Regions from separate parts of the Cellulosilyticum sp. I15G10I2 genome, predicted to be linked through region 1. Evidence: riboswitches for the same ligand, from Rfam matches in the RefSeq annotation. Region 1 holds a riboswitch; each other region holds the start of a gene.
What was found. A riboswitch is a leader RNA that binds a small molecule or an ion and turns the genes downstream of it on or off. The one in region 1 is predicted to bind cyclic di-GMP.

Region 2: another riboswitch for cyclic di-GMP. It lies ahead of BN3326_RS09685 (EAL domain-containing protein); the one in region 1 lies ahead of BN3326_RS04425 (LytR/AlgR family response regulator transcription factor).
Region 3: another riboswitch for cyclic di-GMP. It lies ahead of BN3326_RS05195 (hypothetical protein); the one in region 1 lies ahead of BN3326_RS04425 (LytR/AlgR family response regulator transcription factor).

The regions. Positions count from the first base shown of each region.
Region 1 covers NZ_FMMP01000006.1:894,425-901,595, forward strand. The annotation lists gene BN3326_RS04420 (sensor histidine kinase) at 1-949, opposite strand, end outside; gene BN3326_RS04425 (LytR/AlgR family response regulator transcription factor) at 964-1,671, opposite strand; cyclic di-GMP riboswitch class I at 1,876-1,967, opposite strand; gene BN3326_RS22505 (hypothetical protein) at 2,434-2,559, opposite strand; gene BN3326_RS04430 (hypothetical protein) at 2,624-2,842, opposite strand; gene BN3326_RS04435 (replication-relaxation family protein) at 3,791-4,912, shown strand; gene BN3326_RS04440 (helix-turn-helix domain-containing protein) at 5,251-5,490, opposite strand; gene BN3326_RS04445 (DUF6809 family protein) at 5,619-5,912, shown strand; gene BN3326_RS04450 (hypothetical protein) at 6,466-6,864, opposite strand.
Region 2 covers NZ_FMMP01000009.1:231,999-239,169, forward strand. The annotation lists gene BN3326_RS09675 (MarR family winged helix-turn-helix transcriptional regulator) at 1-193, opposite strand, end outside; gene BN3326_RS09680 (stalk domain-containing protein) at 447-1,355, opposite strand; gene BN3326_RS09685 (EAL domain-containing protein) at 1,406-4,321, opposite strand; cyclic di-GMP riboswitch class I at 4,436-4,520, opposite strand; gene BN3326_RS09690 (SDR family oxidoreductase) at 4,742-5,761, shown strand; gene BN3326_RS09695 (helix-turn-helix transcriptional regulator) at 5,821-6,792, shown strand; gene BN3326_RS09700 (GyrI-like domain-containing protein) at 6,866-7,171, shown strand, end outside.
Region 3 covers NZ_FMMP01000006.1:1,058,665-1,065,835, reverse strand. The annotation lists gene BN3326_RS05230 (cysteine desulfurase family protein) at 85-1,206, shown strand; gene BN3326_RS05225 (tRNA 2-thiocytidine biosynthesis TtcA family protein) at 1,217-2,044, shown strand; gene BN3326_RS05220 (molybdopterin-binding protein) at 2,224-3,249, shown strand; gene BN3326_RS05215 (hypothetical protein) at 3,271-3,663, opposite strand; gene BN3326_RS05210 (site-2 protease family protein) at 3,837-4,478, shown strand; gene BN3326_RS05205 (bacteriohemerythrin) at 4,619-5,017, shown strand; gene BN3326_RS05200 (YddF family protein) at 5,028-5,366, shown strand; cyclic di-GMP riboswitch class I at 5,405-5,492, shown strand; gene BN3326_RS05195 (hypothetical protein) at 5,538-6,437, shown strand; gene BN3326_RS05190 (DUF4870 domain-containing protein) at 6,922-7,171, shown strand, end outside.

The sequences.
Region 1 (7,171 bases):
TTACACTCAGCAGAGCGGCCAATTCTGGAGGATCAAGTTTTATAAGACTATGTATATGGCGAATAGTTGTATATAAGTTTTGGATATAGGTTTCAGCTTGCATATAGTGACCTGCCTTTAGATATCCATAGATAGACGTAAGATGATTATAAAAATCATGTCGCACAACCTGTAATCGCAAATTCAGATTATGCTTTTCCTTTATATGATGTAATTCCGTTGTTAACCTAGCTTCACGTTCTGTAACCTTTAATAAGTAACTGGTTACAAAAATACTGGCTAAGACAGCAATCATTAAAACGAGAATACTAATTGCCACTAGAGTGTCAAGGGTAAGGCTAGGATAAACACCAGAGGTATAAATGTAAAAACTGATTTTCAGTAATATCAACATTAAAATTTGTACAAGGCATAGGACAAGCAGGTATGTTTGGCTAAAAAATTGTCTTTCTGTCCCTCCAACTGCGCCGCTATTTACTTCCATCAGCCGTGAAATCAATGGTAACCTCCACTGACGTTGATTGAAAATATGGGTTAAAGCTGTCAGGAAAAGCAAATGTGGCAATGTAAACAGTATTCGAAGCCAGGAATCTGAGATAACTTGTTGTAGATCAAATGAAAAAAACCAGGCTAGAAAAGGGACGAAGATCCCTTCTGATAATCCTAATACCACACTTGTCAGTATTATGACAACCACCGCAACACGCCAAGATAACTTCAGAAAAAGATTTAGAAAAATGATCATTAGTATTATCTGTAGAATGGAATGAATACCAAAAACTATTGGTATTGAACGGATAATATATGAAAACAAGGACGTTACCAGTGAAAGAGCTATAACAAATAACCAAGATTCTTTTTTTCTTAGTATAGTCAATACCATATAGTATATAATTAAACTCTCAGGAATAGATACGCCTAAAAAAGGTATCAGTGGCATAAAATCCATCCTCATCCCCCCTCTTAAATATTATTATTTAAATACTCCACAAGCATATTATGGCGATCACGACTAAGAAAAGCTGTATCTTCACCATTTTTAAATTTTATCTGATAATAATTGGTGCAAGTAATTATTCGTTCAATTTCTCTAGTATTAATAATATATGATTTATGGGAGCGAAAAAACGTTGCTCCTAAGCGTTGTTCTAACTCCTGCAATGTTTTCCGCGTTTTAAATTTTCCATTGACACAGCAAACAAAAGTATGACGTCCTGCTTTCTCAATGTATAAAATCTCACTAGGTTTCACAAAAACTTGCTCATTGCCAAAGTTTAGAGAAATTATAGATGCCTCAGAATTCAAATAGTTCTTCTTGGACATTTTTAGCATTTGGCAAATATAACGAAAAGTTGATTTTACCCGTTCCTCATCAATGGGTTTTAAAATATAATCAAAAGCGTAAAGTTTAAAAGCATCAAGAGAGTATTCTTGATGTGCGGTGATAAATACTATAGCCAAATCCGGCTTTATTTCTCTCAATTTATCAGCTAACTCAATCCCTGTCATATCAGGTAACCCGATATCCAAGAAAGCCAGATCAGGATTTTGGTCTTTAACAAGTCCTATTGCATCATTAGCATTTTCTGCTATTCCTACAACCAGAGCACCCTCAAGTTCACTAAGAATTGAACGAATTAATAACAATATTCCACGTTCATCATCTGCCATTATAATCTTAACTGGTAACAAATCTATCTCTTCCTTTCATAAACTCCAAACAAAGACTTACCATATATTTCTTAAAGACATTGTCGTTCTAAAGATTGTGAATCATAATACTGCTATGATAAGGTAATATACCACCTATATAGGCAATAAAAGTCCATTATAATTCTATTATAAATAGAACTAGTGGGCCTAAAGTTAACCTAATTCGGCAACCTGGCTATCATAACGATATTAGTACTCACTTTAGACCCGTGGCTTTGCATCCCTATCTTTCAACAAGTTTGCCCTGTTAATTTATTTAGTTGTAACATATTAACTATTTTACCACATTGCCACAAAAAAGATTGCAGAATCTTGTCACATACATATTTTTTTATCTTTCTTAATAATACTCTTGCTTATTTTATTAATATAATACTTAATAGCTGCAATGGATAAGCTAAATATAATAAAAAACTCTAAAATCTTATCATAGATCTTAGAGTTTTATGTTTATAATCCGTTATTTTTCAGAGCAGAAATCCGTTAAGTAGTTTTACAATTACGGTCTTCTTACAATAAATAATTAATTTCACTCCTGTTCTAAAAAACTAATTTTCTTCAAAGCTATCTACCTTATGAGTTTCTGCTAAAATACTAATGCGGTTTTTTAGCCTATAGATCTTTGCGCAAAATGAACTAACCTAGAAAAGAAGCAAAAAACAAAAGATGGGGCTGTCGCTGATGCGACAGCCCCATCTTTTATTTAAATACTATTATTTCCTATTTTAGTGCAAACCCCAGTACGAGTCCACCAATGGTGGAAAAAACCATTAGGGCTCTATCAATAATTACTAATTGTCTCATTTGCATGGAAAATTCTTTCTTTTCTTTAGTATGTACTTTCATTTTATTCATCTCCTTTTTTTATATTAGAATTTTTAAGTAGTTTTAGTTTGTACGCTTATTTTATTTAATTATCTTTTGTCCTGTTATCAAGGAAATTTCTAACAGCAGGTATGTGTTCTTGTAGATTTCTAACACCATTTTCCGCTATTTCTTTTTCTATTAAATATAAAACGGTGTCTGTAAAGTTGGTTTGCTTATTTGCAAATTCTATAACTAATGGATGCACCCCTTTCTTTAATCTTACTGAGAATTGCATTTTATCTTTTCCACTTTCATTATTCATGTATAACTCTCCTAGATGCTGTTATTTTCAATTCATTTCAAGAGCTTAAAAGGTTCTAGCGGATTATATTTTTATCGCTGATCACATACTGTATTGCTGTTAATTACATTGTAATACAAAACAATACATGAGTCAAGAATTTTGTATTACGATGTAGTATTTTATTATACACTCCATTCAATAACTACTTAGAGGCTACTCAGCAAGTAGCTAATATTATATGTTTGCCGATTTTTCCTACTTTTCTATCATCAATACCATTTTTAGTATTTCAAATAAAAGATCTCTAAGCTTATGGCTCAAGGCTATTGCTATAAAAATCGCCCTAATTTAACACTTAGATATATTTTTAAGCTAGAAAGAAGTAAGCCCTGATCCATACCTTCTTTTTCCTTCGCCAAATTTACCTTCTACTGCATTTTTATCTACCAAATCTTTTAATTCTATTTTTTATCATAACTGTTCCATCACTTATGTAAAAACAGCTATATGAAGTGTGAAGTGTTTTAGTGAGTAATATCTGAAGATTAGTAAAATTTTAATGGGTGATTGACAGCTACTTTTTCTTTAACATATCAGTTTTTAACTTTAGATAAATATTTGAATAATAGATTATAAATTACCTTAATTGGATTACTATCATGAGATAATCAGAAATTACGGATAAATACAGTGTTAATATATTTGTTTGTTGCGCAAACTCCTTAGGCACTGCCGTATCCTTTATAATCATATCTTAATATTCGAGCCTTCAATAATATCGAATATTAACTCATAAAAGAATTCATTATATACCATATTGAGTGCTGAGTTGAACATCTATGCTATTAATAAATAATTGATCAAGTTGTTTAATATTCATAACTGTGTCTCATTAAACTGAGTGGAAAGGATATAAATAAACACTTATAATATTATTAAGATGCTGATTATAGGGGGAAGAAAATAATGTCTAAGATTAAGCTAATGCCTCGGGATTTTCTTGTATTAGAAGGTATTTATAAGTATGAATGCTTATCGTGGGATCAGGTTTACGATTTATTTTTCAAACATGGTGAAAATGGAAAAATTAATAGTTCTGAATATATGAGAAAACGTTTATCATATTTATGTAATAAGGATTATTTGGAAGCGGTGGTCATTAAGGATGGGCGCAAAGTATATTTTCTCAAACAATTGGGTATTAAAGAGTATAGATCTCATTTCAAGATAGTGCCTGATATTACAGATGCAAAAACTGGTAAATTAAAAAGAAATTATTATAGAGCCTGTGAATTGAAAAAACATCCTGTACTTCTACCTCATCAGCTTAAGCTGATCGATTTTATTATAAAAGCTAAAGCTATTAATTCTAATTACAGCCATATAATGAATAAAGGATTTGAAACAAAATACAGACTGATGCCTGATGCCTGTTTAATAACTAATTCCTTTGAACTTTTCTTAGAACAAGATATGGATACAGAACGCAAGAAAAAACTTGAAAACAAAATAGCGCAATATCGTCACTTTTTTTCAAACCACTTCTCAGAAAATATGGCTCTATTTTTTATAATTAACTCAAAATATCCAGAGAAAAGAGCAAAACTTTTTGGCGAAATTCTTACTATATATATGCTTGATATGTTCAAGGACAATTTTGATGCTTATATTGGTACTGAAGATACACTTATTGAAGTATTAAAATATTTTAATAATAAGATAAGTATTATCTATATGCAACTAAAATCTATTGAAAAAATAAGCGTTAGTAAGTTCGGTAAAATTGAAGATATATATATTTCCCAAAAATTTGATTTTATAATAGTCAAGGAAGAAACCGTATTTTGTATTCATTATTTTATAGCTAATAGAATGTCTTGCTTTTATAATGCATTTTTATTCGATAATTTTAAAGTGGCATTTAATCAGGTATATCCTCAGTATAATATTGTATATTTAATGCTCTATGATAGTTCTTTAGAAGCTTTTCAGTTAATGTTCACTTCCATTAAAACATCTTTTAAATACAGTAAATCTAATATTCATGCAATGTCAATTGATAATCTAATAGAGTATTTTAGTACATAACACTTAAAACTATTGGTAAAACTCCGTGTCCGCATCAAACATTTTAAAGCCTCGAAAACAATGAGTTTCTCCATATACTATCTATACTTTTATCTGATAAAACGTATTTTTATTATAGCAACTGTATTTCCCCATTGTCCCAGCCTACTTAATATATATGAATTACTCTATACATATGCACTGACAGAGATAGCCGAAGATGAATATAAATTGAGCTACACTAAGATGTTTTACACTGTAAGTATTTTTTGTACTGTAAGGCTTTAATTCTCTTTAGCAGAACTGGTATTTTTTAGCTAATACTGTAATAAAAGACTAAATATTAGCGTCACTAATATTTAGTCTTTTATTTTTAGCTTATAACCTTGAGGATAGGGTTCTTTTTTATTCGTCCTATTTAAAATATAATCAGTACTTGTATTGTGTAAATCTGCTATTTTGATTAATATGCCAGTAGGGATATCTACCTCTCCACGTTCATAATTACTGTAAATCCTTTGGCTGCAGTTAAGGTATTTTGCGACTTGAGTTTGAGTTAGATCTTTGTCTTCTCTCAAATTTCTTATTCTTTCATACATAAATGTCACCTCAAAACAATTATAGTTTAGCGAATAATTCGCTAAACTATTTCTGATGTCAAATAAAAGAATTGAATTATTTACATTAAACAGTAAACATATTCCAAGAATTGAAAGGAGACAAAAATATGAAAACCCTTTTAGAAGAACTGTATAATGGCAACATATTTCCGGATGGGTTAATTATTTCAAACGATTCCGCGTTTCGTCCATTAAATAAACAAATCTCAGAAGCTATGGAAAAGTTGAAAAATAAACTTTCTGAAAATGATTTCAGAGATTTGGAGGCACTACTGAATTTACGTAGTGAATCTAGTTCTATGGAAGCTACAGCCTCATTTGTATATGGCTTTAAGCTTGGAGCTACTCTCTTAATTGAAGTATTGACGGGTAAAGAAAATCTTATTCGTGGTGAAGATTAAGCACTATACTTGCGGCTATATCAGCCGCTATATCAATGTCAGTACATAAATGCTATAAGTATCTAACGGATAATTACAAAAATACTGGTATATAAGTACACTTATACACCAGTATTTGCTTATCATAAAACGAGCCTGTGAAACAAGGTCTGCAAAATACAGCCTTCTATGATAAAATTTAAATGTCATAGTATCTTTTTATTATGGCAAAAAAAAAGAGAGAAATGAGTGACCAAAAGAAATTTATCATTGCATGCCTTATAGAGATGTGTGATATTCAATAAGCTGAAAACATTCTAGATGCTCTTAAAGATCTATTAGTGTAAACTACCGAAATCGACACCCTAAAAAAGTTGTTTAGTTTACTTTTGATGATCCAAGCGTTTTAATTTTGAGCTGTAAGATTTGTATCCTGATTTAAAATGACGCGTCCATATAACCTTTCCTACTGACATCCTCATATATTGCATCAAAAAGCCTTTTTCTGCTAACTAACACCATCCTCAAGCTGCTCGGGCCTACACCTACCTTTGTCAATGCCTTTTCACAATACTTATAGTATTCCCTTAGGCTGTAAAATATCTATTTCTAATAATCCGTAGGTAGAAAGTATATTTGCCATAGCACTCTCACTAAATACTGATTCATATAAGATATCAGTTCCATTACACAGAGGGAGATTCACAGATAATCCTGTTCTTTTATGTTCTTTATTAAACTCCGTGTCTGGAATATTAAAATATAAGTAAGCTTCCGTCTTATACTTTTCTCCAACAGAATCATTCCAAAGCAAATTCACATTATAAAAATCATTTTTTAATTTTATGATATTCCATGCACAGGATCCTCCATTTGCTATACCCATACAATAATAGACTGGAATCCTCATCTGCATCATAATATGCTGAAGTGCTCTTGGATAATCTGCACAAACACTGCTTCTATTAACCAAAGCACTGTATGCACAGGTACACTTTCATTATATATAACAGTATCTATTAAAAAGTCGTGAACAAACCTTTGTTTTTCAAGGTCACTTTCATATTCATTTGCTAAAGCAATGATTGTATTGACTCATTCATCAAATCTAGCCTTATTATTGACAATGTCTCCCATTGTTTCGTTAAATGTAAGTGTGATACTGTAGACTTTTTGGTTCCTTACATATTGGTAACTATACTGTATTTCTATCCAGAATAATTCAGGATGATCATTATATACAGCTGTATAATATCATCCATTTGTGATAAATTTATAGA
Region 2 (7,171 bases), on a different contig from region 1:
TAGTTCCCTTATCTATCATAAGCTTTTGTGATAATTCTTCCTGACTGATTCCATCACGTTCATATAAAATAAACAGAAAAATGTATTGGCCGCTGCCTATATTATAAGCCTTCATTTGACTTGATATATAGGATTGCGCGCGACGATAAAGAATAGATATGTATCTTCCTACGGATTTATCACACCCGTTCATTAAATCACCTCCACACAAAATAGTTGCATCCACAACTATGAGTATTATACAATAAAAATAGTTGTGGATGCAACTATTTTTATTTGGCAACATAATCCTACTATCAGCTATTATATTGCGCGTCTACTAAGGGGATATAAAAGGTGGCATCCCACTAACTTGGGATACCACCTTTTATATTCATATCAATATTATATTGGAGATTATCGTAAATAATGAAGCCTATAGCCCCTAATCACTAGGGGTAACATCATCAATCTTCCACTTGAAGTTGTTTTCCAAACCTCTTAGTCAGATCCTCAACTGTCCGTTTACTCTCTTCATCATTTTGCTGTTGTTTCGTAAAATCTCCCTGAATTTTTTCTATACTTCCTTTATGAAATCTAACTACGACATTTGGGTAGGTCAAGGCCTGGGTAACGAAGTCATTTTTCTCTGGGGCTGCTAATACAGCATGAACATAGCCTGTTCCTTGTATGACTTCAGTTATACTGTCTATTATCAGCCTATAACCACCAGTTGGCTGCTCTCCAGCCGCTGCGAGTACATACTTCCAATTACCCGCATCTAAAGCGTAAATACCTTCTGTCTTAAAATTATCTTGATGCCATTTTTTTAAAACTTCATTTTCTTGAACTATTTCCGGATCCACTATCTCAAAGTATACTCTTCTTTCAACACCTATCATATCCCCCTCGCTGCTAGATTTAATAATCATTGCGTGTAAGGATTGATTCCAGTCTACTTTGGCTCCTAAAGCTTCTGCAACAAAACGGCCAGGAATAAAAGTTCTTCCCTCCACAATTTTTGCCGGCACCTCGAGCTTTAAAGTCTCCGCTGTTGATGTACCTCCAACACGTCTTATTACCGTTGCAGTATTTTTATTAACAAATAACTCAATATGAATTGCCTCTTTATGAATTGCAACACTCCCCCTCTCTTGCTGCCACTCAACTTTGGCTCCTAAGTTTTCCATAACCCCTCTTAAAGGGATCAATATATTATTATTTTCAATAAACGGTTCTGCATCTATTAACAGCCACCGCCCATTAACTTGAATACCAATGCCCGTATTACTTGGTGCAGCCCATACTGTACCTGATAAAATAAAGATGCAGCACATACCTATTGCAGCACTTTTTCTTAAGTTTAATCTAATCATGATACATTCCTCCTCATTAACCATTCGGATTATTCTATTACATTAAATACCTATCTAATGATTTGAAGTTGATTTAATATCCTTGTTAAGATCGTTCTCTCTTTTTCATCAAAAATAAATTCTAGGCCATATTCATATAAATTTCCATTTACCTCATTCGCCCACACAGGACAGCCATAGAGTTTGATTTCTTTACCTAGGAGCTGTGTTGTAAATTGAAGCACCATATCTCTTTTAACAGGAAATCTTATGTTAGAAATAAAACACAAGCCTCCCGGCCCTATATTTTTAACTAATACTTTGGTATTACCTACCCTTGTTTTTTTTCCTTGAATCTCTAAAATTGTCATATCAGACTGTAATAGCTCAGTAAACTGAATCCTAAAGAACTTGCGTCTTTCTTCATGGGATAAGCCTCGCCTATTCCTGTCACTAGTAGGTCCACACTTCTTCACAGCTAACAGCATCTCAAAATCATTCTGAGAGATCGGTTTGCTAAATAAATAACCCTGTCCCAAATAACAATTCAATTTTCGCAAGTAATCAAGCTGTTCCCATGTCTCAATACCTTCTGCAACTAATTTGATTTTAAGTTCCTTCGCTAAGTTAATCATAGATTTTACAATGATAGTAGTCGTTTCATTTAAAGGAATATCCTTAGTAAATATGCGATCTATTTTCAAAATATCCACCTTAAATCTATTTAAATATTCTAAAGATGCAAAACCTGTTCCAAAATCATCAAGAGCTACCTGTATGCCCAACGCTTGTAATTTCTTGATATTATGAATCACTTGCTCAAAATTGCTATTAAGAACATTCTCTAAAATTTCTACTATTATAAAGCTTGGATCTAATTTAAATTCATCGATTATGACTTTAATATGCTCTACAAAATCTTTTTCATAAAATTGGACACTGGAATAATTAATGGCTATTTTTATAGCTGGAAAACCTCCACTTATCCAGCTTTTATAAGTACGACATACCTCTCTTAATATCCATTTGCCTATATCAACAATAAACCCTGCCTCTTCTGCTATAGCAATAAACTCATCGGATGACACAATCCCCCAAGTTGGATGTTCCCAACGAATCAATGCTTCTGCTGAGGTAATTTCACTTGTTTGCAAGTTAACTTGGGGCTGATAATACACTCTTAGCTGGTTCTTTTGTATCGCTTTACACAAATCATTTCTCAGGGTAAAGTCTTTGTAGTTTTGTATATCCATATCATGAGAATAGAAAGTATACCTATTCTTGCCCTGTTCTTTTGCACGAAGCAGTGCAATGTTGGCATATTTTATAAGCGAATCAGTATCTTGTTCATCATAAATATACGTACTTATACCTACACTCATCGTAACATTTAGTTCATACGTATCTATCTCAAAAGAATGGGAAAATAACTGAATAATGTTTTTAGCAACATTCTCATATGCTGCTATACTCTCTAAATTTGATACAATAACAGCAAACTGATCCCCCGAGTAACGTGCAATAAATGCCTGTTCACCTAAAAAAGCTTTTAACCGCTCTGTTATTTGAACAATTAACTTATCTGCAAGCTGATAACCTACTGCATCATTAATGTATTTGAAACCATCAATATCTAACATCATGATTACAAATGTATAGAAGTTTTTCTTGGCATCCTCACATAAATATTGAATATGTTTTTTAAAATAAGAACGATTAGGGAGGTTTGTTAATTCATCATGGGTTGCAATATGCACCATCTTTTTTTCCATGTTTATTTTTTCTGTAATGTCCTGAACTGTACCATAAACATAAATTAACCTGCCATCCGTATCTCGTATCGCCTCAATTAAATTGTGTAAATTCCTTACGTCACCATCAGGTTTAATAATCCGAAATGCCATACTCGAGAAATATTCCTGTGAGGGGTTCTTTAAACTTTCTTCTAAATTACTTTGTATCATACCTCTGTCGTCTGGATGAATAAAGTTCAGGGCCCCTTCAAAAGTTCCGTCAAATTGCCCGGGCGTTATACCATAAATATGATAGGTTTCATCAGACCAATAGATCTTACCACGAACCACGTCCATTTCCCAGCTGCCCATTTGTGCTAGATGCTGTGCTCTTGCAAGGCTTTTATAACTTTTTTCCAGTTTTTCTTCTAACTGTTTCTTTTCTGTTATATCCTGTAACGTTCCTACAATACTTATAACTTGATCCCCTTCGCCAAATAGAGGTTCCCCCCTAGAAATAACAATTTTTTCTGGTCCATCAGACTGCGGAATACGGTACTCAATTTCATAACTTTTTCCATTTAGACAATCCTTTACTGCATTTTCTACTTTTACTTGATCTTTAGGGTGAATCAATTTGAGAATACTATCATAGTCTTTTTTAAATGCTAATGGTTGAATATTATAGATTCGATACAGCTCCTCTGACCAATAAATCTGATCCTCTATCACATCATATTTCCAACTTCCAACCCCGGCTACTTTTTGTGCTTGATTCAGATTATCCCCAAATGTCTTTAACTCATTCTCTATCAGTTTCTGTTTTGTAATATCCTGTATAATACCAATCATCTTAATGGGGGTATTCTGTTCATCACATAATACTTTCGTTTTTTCATGCACATACTTTTCTATTCCACCCGGCGTCACAATACGATATTCTATATCATATTCTTTGCCTGTTAAAGCACCCTCTGCTGCTTGTTTTACCCTCTGCAGATCATCCCCTTGTATATATAAATAAAAACTCTCAAGTTTACCATCAAAATCTTGGGGCGTACACCCCATAATATCATAAACCTCATCTGTGAAAAAAATCTCATCCTTTTGCAGATCATGGGTCCAGCTTCCAATGTGACAAAGCTGCTGTCCATAAATAACATTCTCTTTTAGCTGGTTAAATTTTGTTTTTACTTCCTGTTTTTCTGTATCATCTAAAAGAACTTTTAATATATCTTTTTTCCACATAGCCATATCGCCCTCTCCTTTAGATGTATTTTATAGCCAGAGTATCCTAAAAAGCAAAAAAGCTGTAGCCTGCAAATAGCCACAACTTTAAATATTAGTAAGTACAACTAATATTACACACTTTGCAACTCAACCATCATAGTTCTTCCACCTTAGACTTGTAGCTTTGCGTCCCTACCTTTCGATAAGTTTGCCTATTTTATCATCATATATTATAAATATTATAATACTTTTATAGTAAATTACAATAACTAAATAACTAAAGTGCCAGTACCTCATTAAAACTAATAGAAAACACTTGACTTAGCCTATACTATAGGGTTTATAGTAAGCTTAATACTGGTTTAAAATTTAAATATATTTAACTTTTATGGTAACTGTGGTATAAGTTAAAATACTCTTATACAAATGAAAGGATGATAATCAATGAAAGCATTATTAATCGGCGGAACAGGCACAATAAGCCTTGCAATTTCTAAATTATTAATTGAACTCGGCTGGGAACTCTACTTACTTAATCGTGCCAATCATTCAGAAGAAATCAAAAATGATAAGGTTAAATTTGTTACTTGTGATATCAATGATGAAGAAAAGGCAGCACAGCTACTTGAGGGACTTGATTTTGATGTTGTAGCAGATTTTATTGCATTTTTGCCTGAGCAATTAGAAAGAGATTATCGCTTGTTTCAAAGCAGAACCAAGCAATTTATTTTTATAAGTTCTGCATCTATTTATCAAAAACCACTTTCTGATTATAGAATCACAGAAGGCACGCCTCTTTCTAATCCGTATTGGGAATACTCCAGAAATAAGATCGCTTGTGAGGATTATCTTATGAAAATGTATCGTGAGAGGGGTTTTCCTATTACTATTATCAGACCAAGCCATACCTATGGTAACCGCTCTATCCCCCTTGGTGTTCAAGGGACCAAGGGAAGCTGGCAAGTTGCGCGGCGTATGTTAGAAGGCAAACCTGTAATTATTCATGGTGATGGTACCTCTTTATGGACAATGACACATAATAGTGATTTCGCCAAAGGCTTTGTGGGGTTAATGGGTAATATACATGCCATTGGAGAAGCTGTACAGATTACCTCCGACGAAACATTAACTTGGAATCAAATTTATCAAGTTGTTGCTGATGCTTTAGGGGTAAAGTTAAATGCCGTTCATATTGCTTCCTCCTTTCTAGATGCTTGCAGCGACCAGGATTATCATGGAGGCCTAATAGGTGATAAGGCCAACTCTGTTGTATTTGATAACAGCAAATTAAAACGCCTCGTCCCAGGTTTTACAGCTGTAACACGTTTCGATCAAGGTATCAAACAAACCGTTAAATACATTTTAGAACATCCAAAATACCAAACCTCAGACCCCGCATTCGATAGATGGTGTGACCGAGTCATCTTTACACTGAATAATGCAATCAATGAAATAAATCAATAATATATAATGAATGTGAATAAAGATTATATACGTTGAAGTTAAGATAGGAGTGTGAACTTATGAGACTTCATAGACTTCTAGGTATTATTATGTTGCTCGATTCAAGGGGCATTATGAACGCTGGAAATTTAGCTAAAATACTTGAAACTTCTGAAAGAACTATCTATAGAGATATTGATATATTATGCGAATCAGGCATGCCAATTGTATCTATTTTAGGTCCTAATGGCGGATATACTTTTATGGAGGGCTATAAAATAAATTCAAACGTCTTAGGAAGCGGAGATGTCTTTAACCTTTTACTTTCAAGCATGGGCATCCAGCCAGAGAAGGATACCCATGCAGCATCTCAATTAAAAAATGCCCTTATTAAACTTGAAAATAGCATATCAGAAGAACATAGAGAAGAAATTGCCAAAGCTAAAGAAAGATTTTTTATTGACTCAGACCCTTGGTGGGGCAAAAAAATTGAAAATAAATATTTAGACATTATTCAAAAATCAATACTTCATTTAAAAAAGCTAAAAGTATACTATAAAAAATATAGCGGCGAAGTATCTGAAAGAATTTTAAGGCCTTATGGTGCAGTGGTAAAAAACGCTGAGTGGTATGTGGTCGCTTTTTGTGAGGCCAAAAATGAGATTAGAGTTTTTAAGTGCAGCAGGATAGAACATCTCGAAGTTCTAGATGAGATTTATAGTATGCCTGAACAATTTTCCTTAGAAACTTTTTGGGAAAGCAGCAAAAAAGAGTTTGTAAAACACCCCTCTAGTATACTAAAACAATATGCATATCCTGTAAAAATCAAATGTGTTGAGGAGAAAAATAAGCTTCTTGAAGGCTTTAACGTATGTTCATCTCTTCAATTAGAAAATCAATGGATTTATGATATAGATATGCTAAGTTTTAAAACCGCCTGCAGTGTTATCTTTCCTTTAAGTGATAGGATTGAGGTATTAGAACCCCCAGAACTTAGAGCATATATCTTCCAAAAAGCAAATAAAATCTTAAACCTATATAAAGTGATATAAATCCCTGACATCCTATTGGCAGGGATTATTTGATATAATTGAATTATCAAATAACCGAAGGGAGATATGCATTATGGAAGGAAAAATAGTAAATAGCGAAGGATTTAAGGCTGTAGGCCTCACCTACTTTGGCAATAACACAAACGGGGAAATCCCTAGTCTATGGGAGACCTTTAATAAACGCTACAAAGATATCAAACAAATAAGTAAATCTATGCTGTGTTATGGCATCTGTGATGGTGAAACAGATTCTAAGTGCCAGTTTCACTATACGGCTTGTGCAGAAGTAGATAATTTTCTGGATATCCCAGAAGATATGGTGACCAAAGTTGTTCCAGCCGGTAAATACCTTATGTACACTTATAGTGGTGCTCTAAAA
Region 3 (7,171 bases), 160 kb from region 1:
TATAATAAATGGATAGTAATACACAATAAAAATTTGCTGAGAGAGTGAAAAATCAAGATAGAGATCAATAAGTGAGGGAATCCTATGATTTATTTAGATTATGCGGCAACCACACCAGTTAATAAAGAAGTTTTACAAACCTTTTGCGATATTTCAACACGTTATATGGCTAATCCTAATGCATCGCATCAACTGGGACTCGAGGCTAAAGCGCGCCTTGACTTATCAACAGAAAATATTGCCGAGTTATTAGGTATTAAAACGACTGAAATTATTTATACATCAGGAGCAAGTGAAGCGAACAATTTAGCCGTAAAAGGCATCGCAAATCAGTATAAAAAATATGGTAAACATATAATTACCACTTATTTAGAACATTCATCTGTTACAGGCGCTATAAAAGCGTTGCAAAATATTGGATATGAAGTGGATTTCGTAGATGTTTTAGAGAATGGACTTGTAGATTTAGAGCATTTAAAAGAGTTATTAAGATCAGATACGATCTTAGTCTCCGTTTGTTATGTGGATAGTGAAATGGGTATTAAGCAGCATATAGATGAAATAGGTAATCTGCTCGAGGCATATCCGCATTGCTTTTTCCATGTTGATGCGACACAAGCAATAGGGAAAATTCCCGTATCATTAAATACAATTGACTTGATGACATTTGCCCCACATAAATTTTATGGGTTAAATGGATGTGGGATTCTAATTAAAAAAGAGCAGGTGATAATAGAACCGCTTATTCATGGTGGAAAAAGCACAACCCAATTTCGAAGTGGCACACCGATGCTAGCTTTAGCTGCAGCGACTGAGCACGCCCTAAAGCTAGCACTGTTAAATCAGCAGACAAGCTACGCGTATGTAGAGGAATTAAATCAGAAATTAAAAGTAGGGCTTAGCGCTTTTGCAAAAGTTAAGATTAATAGCACCAAGGAATGTATCCCCTTTATTTTGAATGTAAGTATTCCGGGCATTAAAGCCGAAATATTTCAGAAGGCTCTAGAAAAACATGCTATTTATATTTCTACAAAATCCGCATGTTGCCCAGTGAATACGGCATCAAAAGCAGTTTATGCGGTTACTAAAGATAAGAAGTTAGCATTAGCAACGCTAAGAATCAGCTTAAGTCAGCTCACAACACCAGAAGAATGCGAAATTTTTTTACAGGGTTTTAGTGAGTGTTATAAAAATTTAGTGAAATAGGGATAAAAACATGAAAAAATATCAAGAGATTGAAAGAAGTATTATTAAAAAATATCGTAAAAATATATGGTCAAAGTTCATTACAGGGATTAACGAGTATCAGCTTGTTAAAGAAGGCGATAAAATTGCTGTTTGTATCTCAGGAGGCAAGGACTCCATGCTGCTTGCAAAATGTATGCAAGAACTTCAAAAGCATGGTAAGGTGAAGTTTGATTTAGAATTTGTTGTAATGGATCCGGGGTACAACCCTTATAATAGAGAAGTTATTATTAATAATGCAGAATATTTAAATATTCCTATTAAAGTGTTTGAAACACAGATATTTGATATTGTAGCAAGTGTAGATGAATCGCCTTGTTATTTATGTGCAAGAATGCGACGTGGGTACCTCTATAAATATGCACAAGACCTAGGATGTAATAAAATAGCTTTAGGGCACCACTTTGATGATGTAATCGAAACGGTTCTAATGAGCATGCTTTATGCAGGGGAAATAAAAACAATGATGCCTAAACTTCACAGTACAAATTATGCAGGGATGGAACTTATAAGACCGATGTATCTGATTAAAGAAGAAGATATTTTAGCTTGGAAAAGAACACATGAACTGCAGTTTATCCAATGTGCCTGCCGTTTTACGGAGAACTGTGTCCTTGGTGATAATGGCGGAGGATCTAAACGTCAGGAGATGAAAGTATTAATTAAGAAGTTTAGGCAAACGAATCCACATATAGAAATGAATATTTTTAGAAGTATTCACAATGTTAATTTAAATACAGTTATTGGCTATCGTAAGGATGGGAAGATGCATCATTTTTTAGATGAATATGAACGGTAAGAGGCTGTTAAATCAAGAATTAAGCATTGACAATCAAAATAAAGCACTATATAATGACACTATATTTGAGCAATATAATAGTGTAGGGACAAAGAGGTCACTTATGGAATAAAAGCCATAAATGACCTTTTTTTTATGTTATTTTAATAAGCGTATAACACTTAGTGGAGGTGATCATATTGAAACTAATTCATGTAAAAGATGCTATTGGCCATATTCTCTGCCATGATATTACACAGATCATTAAAGGCGTGTACAAAGATGTTGTATTTAGAAAAGGCCACATCATAAGAAAAGAAGATATCCCCATTTTATTATCAGTGGGCAAGGAGCATCTGTATATTTGGGAGAAAGCTGAAAATATGCTGCATGAAAATGAGGCAGCAGAAATATTATGCACTATATGCGAAAATGAGCATATGATAAGAACTGAAGTTAAAGAAGGTAAGATTGATCTTATAGCACAAACAGAGGGCGTGCTAAAAATAGATGTAGAGCGACTAGAGGCAATTAATTCACTAGGAGAGATGATGATTGCTACCAGACATAATAATTTCTCAGTAAAAAAGGGTGATAAATTGGCAGGGACAAGAATTATCCCTCTTATTATAGAAAAGGAAAAGATGGAAAAAGCAAAAGCGATAGGAGGAGAAAGCCCGCTGCTAGCTATTAAGACTTATAAACCCCAAAAGATTGGCATTGTAACTACTGGAAGTGAGGTTTTTTATGGCAGAATTAAAGATAGTTTTGGACCTGTTGTTATTGAAAAGTTAATGCCATTTGATGTAACCCTAATGGGGCAAAAAATAGTTGATGATAAGCCGGAGGCTATTGAACAAGCAATTATGACATTTCTAGAGTCTGGGGCAACGATGGTAGTTTGTACTGGAGGCATGAGTGTAGATCCAGATGATGTAACACCACTTGCGATTAAAAATACTGGAGCCGATATTGTATCTTATGGTGCGCCTGTATTACCAGGTGCAATGTTCTTACTTGCCTATTATAAGGGTATTATTCCTATTTTAGGATTGCCCGGCTGCGTTATGTATGGTAAGCAGACAATTTTTGATTTAGTATTACCTAGAATGATGGCAGATGAAAAAATAACAGCTAAAGATTTAGCAAAAATGGGTCATGGTGGTTTGTGTTTATCTTGTGAAATATGTACCTATCCACATTGTGGATTTGGAAAAGGCATGTAAGGCGCCTAATAATAAATAAGACTACGTTCGTTTGCTAAACTCATTTTTACATTTTGGGCAAATAATACGAATATTGCCTCGGCCCTTTGGTACCCGTAAGGTTTGCCCACAGGCCGCACATTTATAGTATCTGTAGGTTTTCATATCTTTTAGTCGGTTTAATTGCTTAGAGTACTTAGTTTTTAAGGGTGTCCAAAACTTTAAAAAGTATAAGTTTTCTTTTTGCCGCTTAGAATAGTTTTTAGAGAGTATCCTAAAATAAGCGAGCATAATACCTGGGTAAGCAAATAAAGATAAAAGAGAGAGACTTAGTAGCGATGATAAAAGAGATAGACATAAGGAAACTATTATAAGTGCAATTGAAAGTTGATCCATACCATATCTGCCATACATCCATTTTCTTAACCAATTCATAAATTAAATTTTCCTTTCTAAAAGTATTATAGTCAGAGTAGCAGCTTAAATTATATGCCTATTTTTTAGTTTAAGCAATAGCTCCTTAAGTTATTAAATTTGTATTTGTACTTGGATTTAGTCTATAATACTAGTAAGTGGTTAATAAGCATCTAGAGAAGGAGCGTAGTTATATGGATTTTATTAAAGAGTTAATTTATACTATACCAGCAATACTAATCGCCATATCTATGCATGAATTTGCGCATGGCTATATGTCATATCGATTGGGAGACCCCACGCCCAAGTACCACGGAAGGCTTTCACTTAACCCTTTGCAGCATTTAGATCCTATGGGAACACTTTGTCTTTTAATCTTTCATTTTGGTTGGGCCAAACCCGTCAGGGTCAATCCGCATTATTATCAAAATAAAAAAAGAGGAATGGTTATGGTGGCAATGGCAGGCCCCATTATGAATTTTGGCATTGCATTTATCGCTACTATTGCTATGGGAATCATTTTAAAAGTGACAGGGGGGCAAGCCGGCTTAAGTATACAGTATATATTTCGATTTTTCAGCTATTTAACAATAATTAATATTGGATTGGGCGTTTTTAACTTAATACCGGTACCACCATTAGATGGGTCCAAGGTATTAGGTGCTATTTTGCCAGAAGATAAATATTTTAAGTATATGCAATATGAAAGATATGGGCATATTATTTTAATTATTTTAATTATGTTTAATTTGTTAGACTTACCTTTGAGAATGATGAGAAGCGGCCTAAACAGCTGGATGTGGGCAATAGTTCAGCTTATTTTTCAGCTTAGTTAAAAAAATTTAAAATGATCCCAATTCTCTGTTCTATATTGCAAAATGATTGTCTATTCTTGGCAAATAAGAATACATATGATATATTTAAAGTAATTAAGGAGAAATAGTGTTTATAAAAATTGATTGGGGGTAAAATAAGTATGTTAGTATGGAAAGATGAATATGCAATTGGTGTAGATATAATTGATGCACAACACAAGCATCTCTTTGAAATAGGGAATGATGCCTATCGTTTATTGCGAGATGATTTTTGCACAGACAAGTACGATGGGGTTATTCGTATTATTCAGGACTTGAGTGAGTATACAAAATTTCATTTTAAGACAGAAGAGGAATATATGCTTAGTATTAAGTATAATAGATATTTCAGTCAGAAAGTAGAACATGATGATTTTATACAAAAAATCGAGGAAATAAATTTTGATGAAATAGATGAGGATCCTAAAAAATACATAGAAGATATTTTAGCATTTGTTTTTGAATGGGTACTCGAGCATATACTGCAAAAAGACAAGCTCATCAAATCAGAATCTATTTAGGAGGTATAAATTGAAAGAAGACATAAAATTACCTGTTGTATTATTTAATGGAACAGTTGCAACGACCAATGGTATTTACTCAATAAAAGACATAGACGTGACGAGCGCTAGGAACTATATAGACCAGTTAGGGTTTATTTCAGCTATTGGACATGAAGCAACAGCAGAGATTATGTCAGAGCTCATAGGACAAGAAGTCCCCATGAATAGAATTCAATTTTATCAGCAAGTAGGGCAATTAGCTATTGTTTTTAAGCTTAAAGAAAGACCGCCGGAAGGCGTTGTACTAGAAAAAGAAGAAATTAAACATATTGGCTATTGTTTAAAGGTGATGGAGCGACTACAATGAACTAAATTAAAACATGATTGATAAACATAATTATTGAGTGATGAAAAGGGCAAATTTGCCGAAAGGCAAAGACGCAAAACTATGGGCCTAAGCAGTAATAGACTGTATGGCTGCCAGGTTGCCAAAGCTCCTTCTAGGAGATGAGGAACTTTTCTAGGAGGAGGAAGCTATATGTGTCATTTAAAGGGCTGGATTATTTTGATTTTAAGTTTTAGCCTAATCATGCCATCAAATATTACTGCAGCTATGCGTAATACTAAACTATTAAAAGCCCAGCAGAATGCCACGTGGTTATGGCATACAGAACAGATTGTCCAAAACCCTGATCAAATTATAGCTTTCTTATTAAAGCAAAATATTAATCAGTTATACCTTCAAGTGGATTATGACTTAGAACTAGAGCAGTATAAGTCATTTATAAAAAAAGCATCTAATGAGGGGATCGAGATTCATGCGTTAGAAGGAGCACCAGAATGGGTATCTGATAAAGGTGAGGTGTCCCAGAACTTATTTTTTAATTGGCTTACTAAGTATCAAGAAGATGCAGAGGCAGATGAAAAATTTAAGGGGGTACATTTAGATATTGAGCCTTATTTAAATCTAACGTATTGTATAGATAAAAATATGATTTTGGAAAGATATCAGAAGTTGCTGCTAGATGCAGCTAACAGATGTAGTGTCATAAATTTAAAATTAGCTGTAGATATCCCCTTTTGGTTTGATGAAGTAGTTTATGCTACGCAATATGGCGAGGGAATATTAGCAGAGTGGATAATAAATCATATAAAGTATGTTGTTATTATGGCATATAGAGATACAGCTTGGGGAGAAAATGGTATTATAAAACTTGTTAGTAATGAAATAGAATATGCTAAGGCATATGGCTGTATGATTACTATTGCGGTTGAAACGCAGCAGTCTTGCGAAGGTGATTTTGTTAGTTTTTATGAAGAAGGTCAAAGCTGTATGAATAATGAGCTAAGTTTAGTCTATAAGCATTATAAAGACAGTTCAAGTTTTGATGGGTTTGCAGTGCATCACATAATGAGCTGGATGCATCTCAAAATATAAAAGTCAGTACATCCCAAACTTCAGTTTAGGATGTACTGACTTTTATATTTTACGTTGTACTTCCTATATAACTTACTTATAATATATAGAGACTACATAACGAAAGAGGTTAACAATGAGGATGTTATTTAGTTTTTACAGTGGCGATAGATTTTTCAATATCACGTATAGTTGCATTGCCATAGATTCTAATAAGTAGTTGTATTTGTTTTAAAACTTCATTAATATTACCTGCGACACTCACGGCTTGCCCCTCCTTGCATAGGTAGTGATTATTTTATTAAGGCTATTAATTTCTAGAATGGCGGAATAATATGTCATATATTGGTGTTAATAAGTGCATTATAACACACATAGAACATATGTTCTATAGTTTTTTAAAAATAAAATTAAATTATTATAAAATGAAGAGCAAAAGCAATAATATATCTTTAATTCTTTTCATATGAATATATATTAGAAAGTATTATGAGGAGGGGTAAAAATGAGTGAGCAAGAAAATAAATCAAATCAAACGGAAGTAATACAGGATATATTTGAAGTAGAGGATATTGAAAAAAATAAAGTAATTGCCGGATTAGCCTATTTTATATTCTTCTTACCACTTATAGTATGTCCAGATTCAGCTTTTGGCAAGTTTCATGCGAACCAAGGACTCTTATTATTTATAGTTAGCATAGCAGGCAATATAATTTTTACACTTATTCCATTTGTTGGGTGGATTATACTGCCTT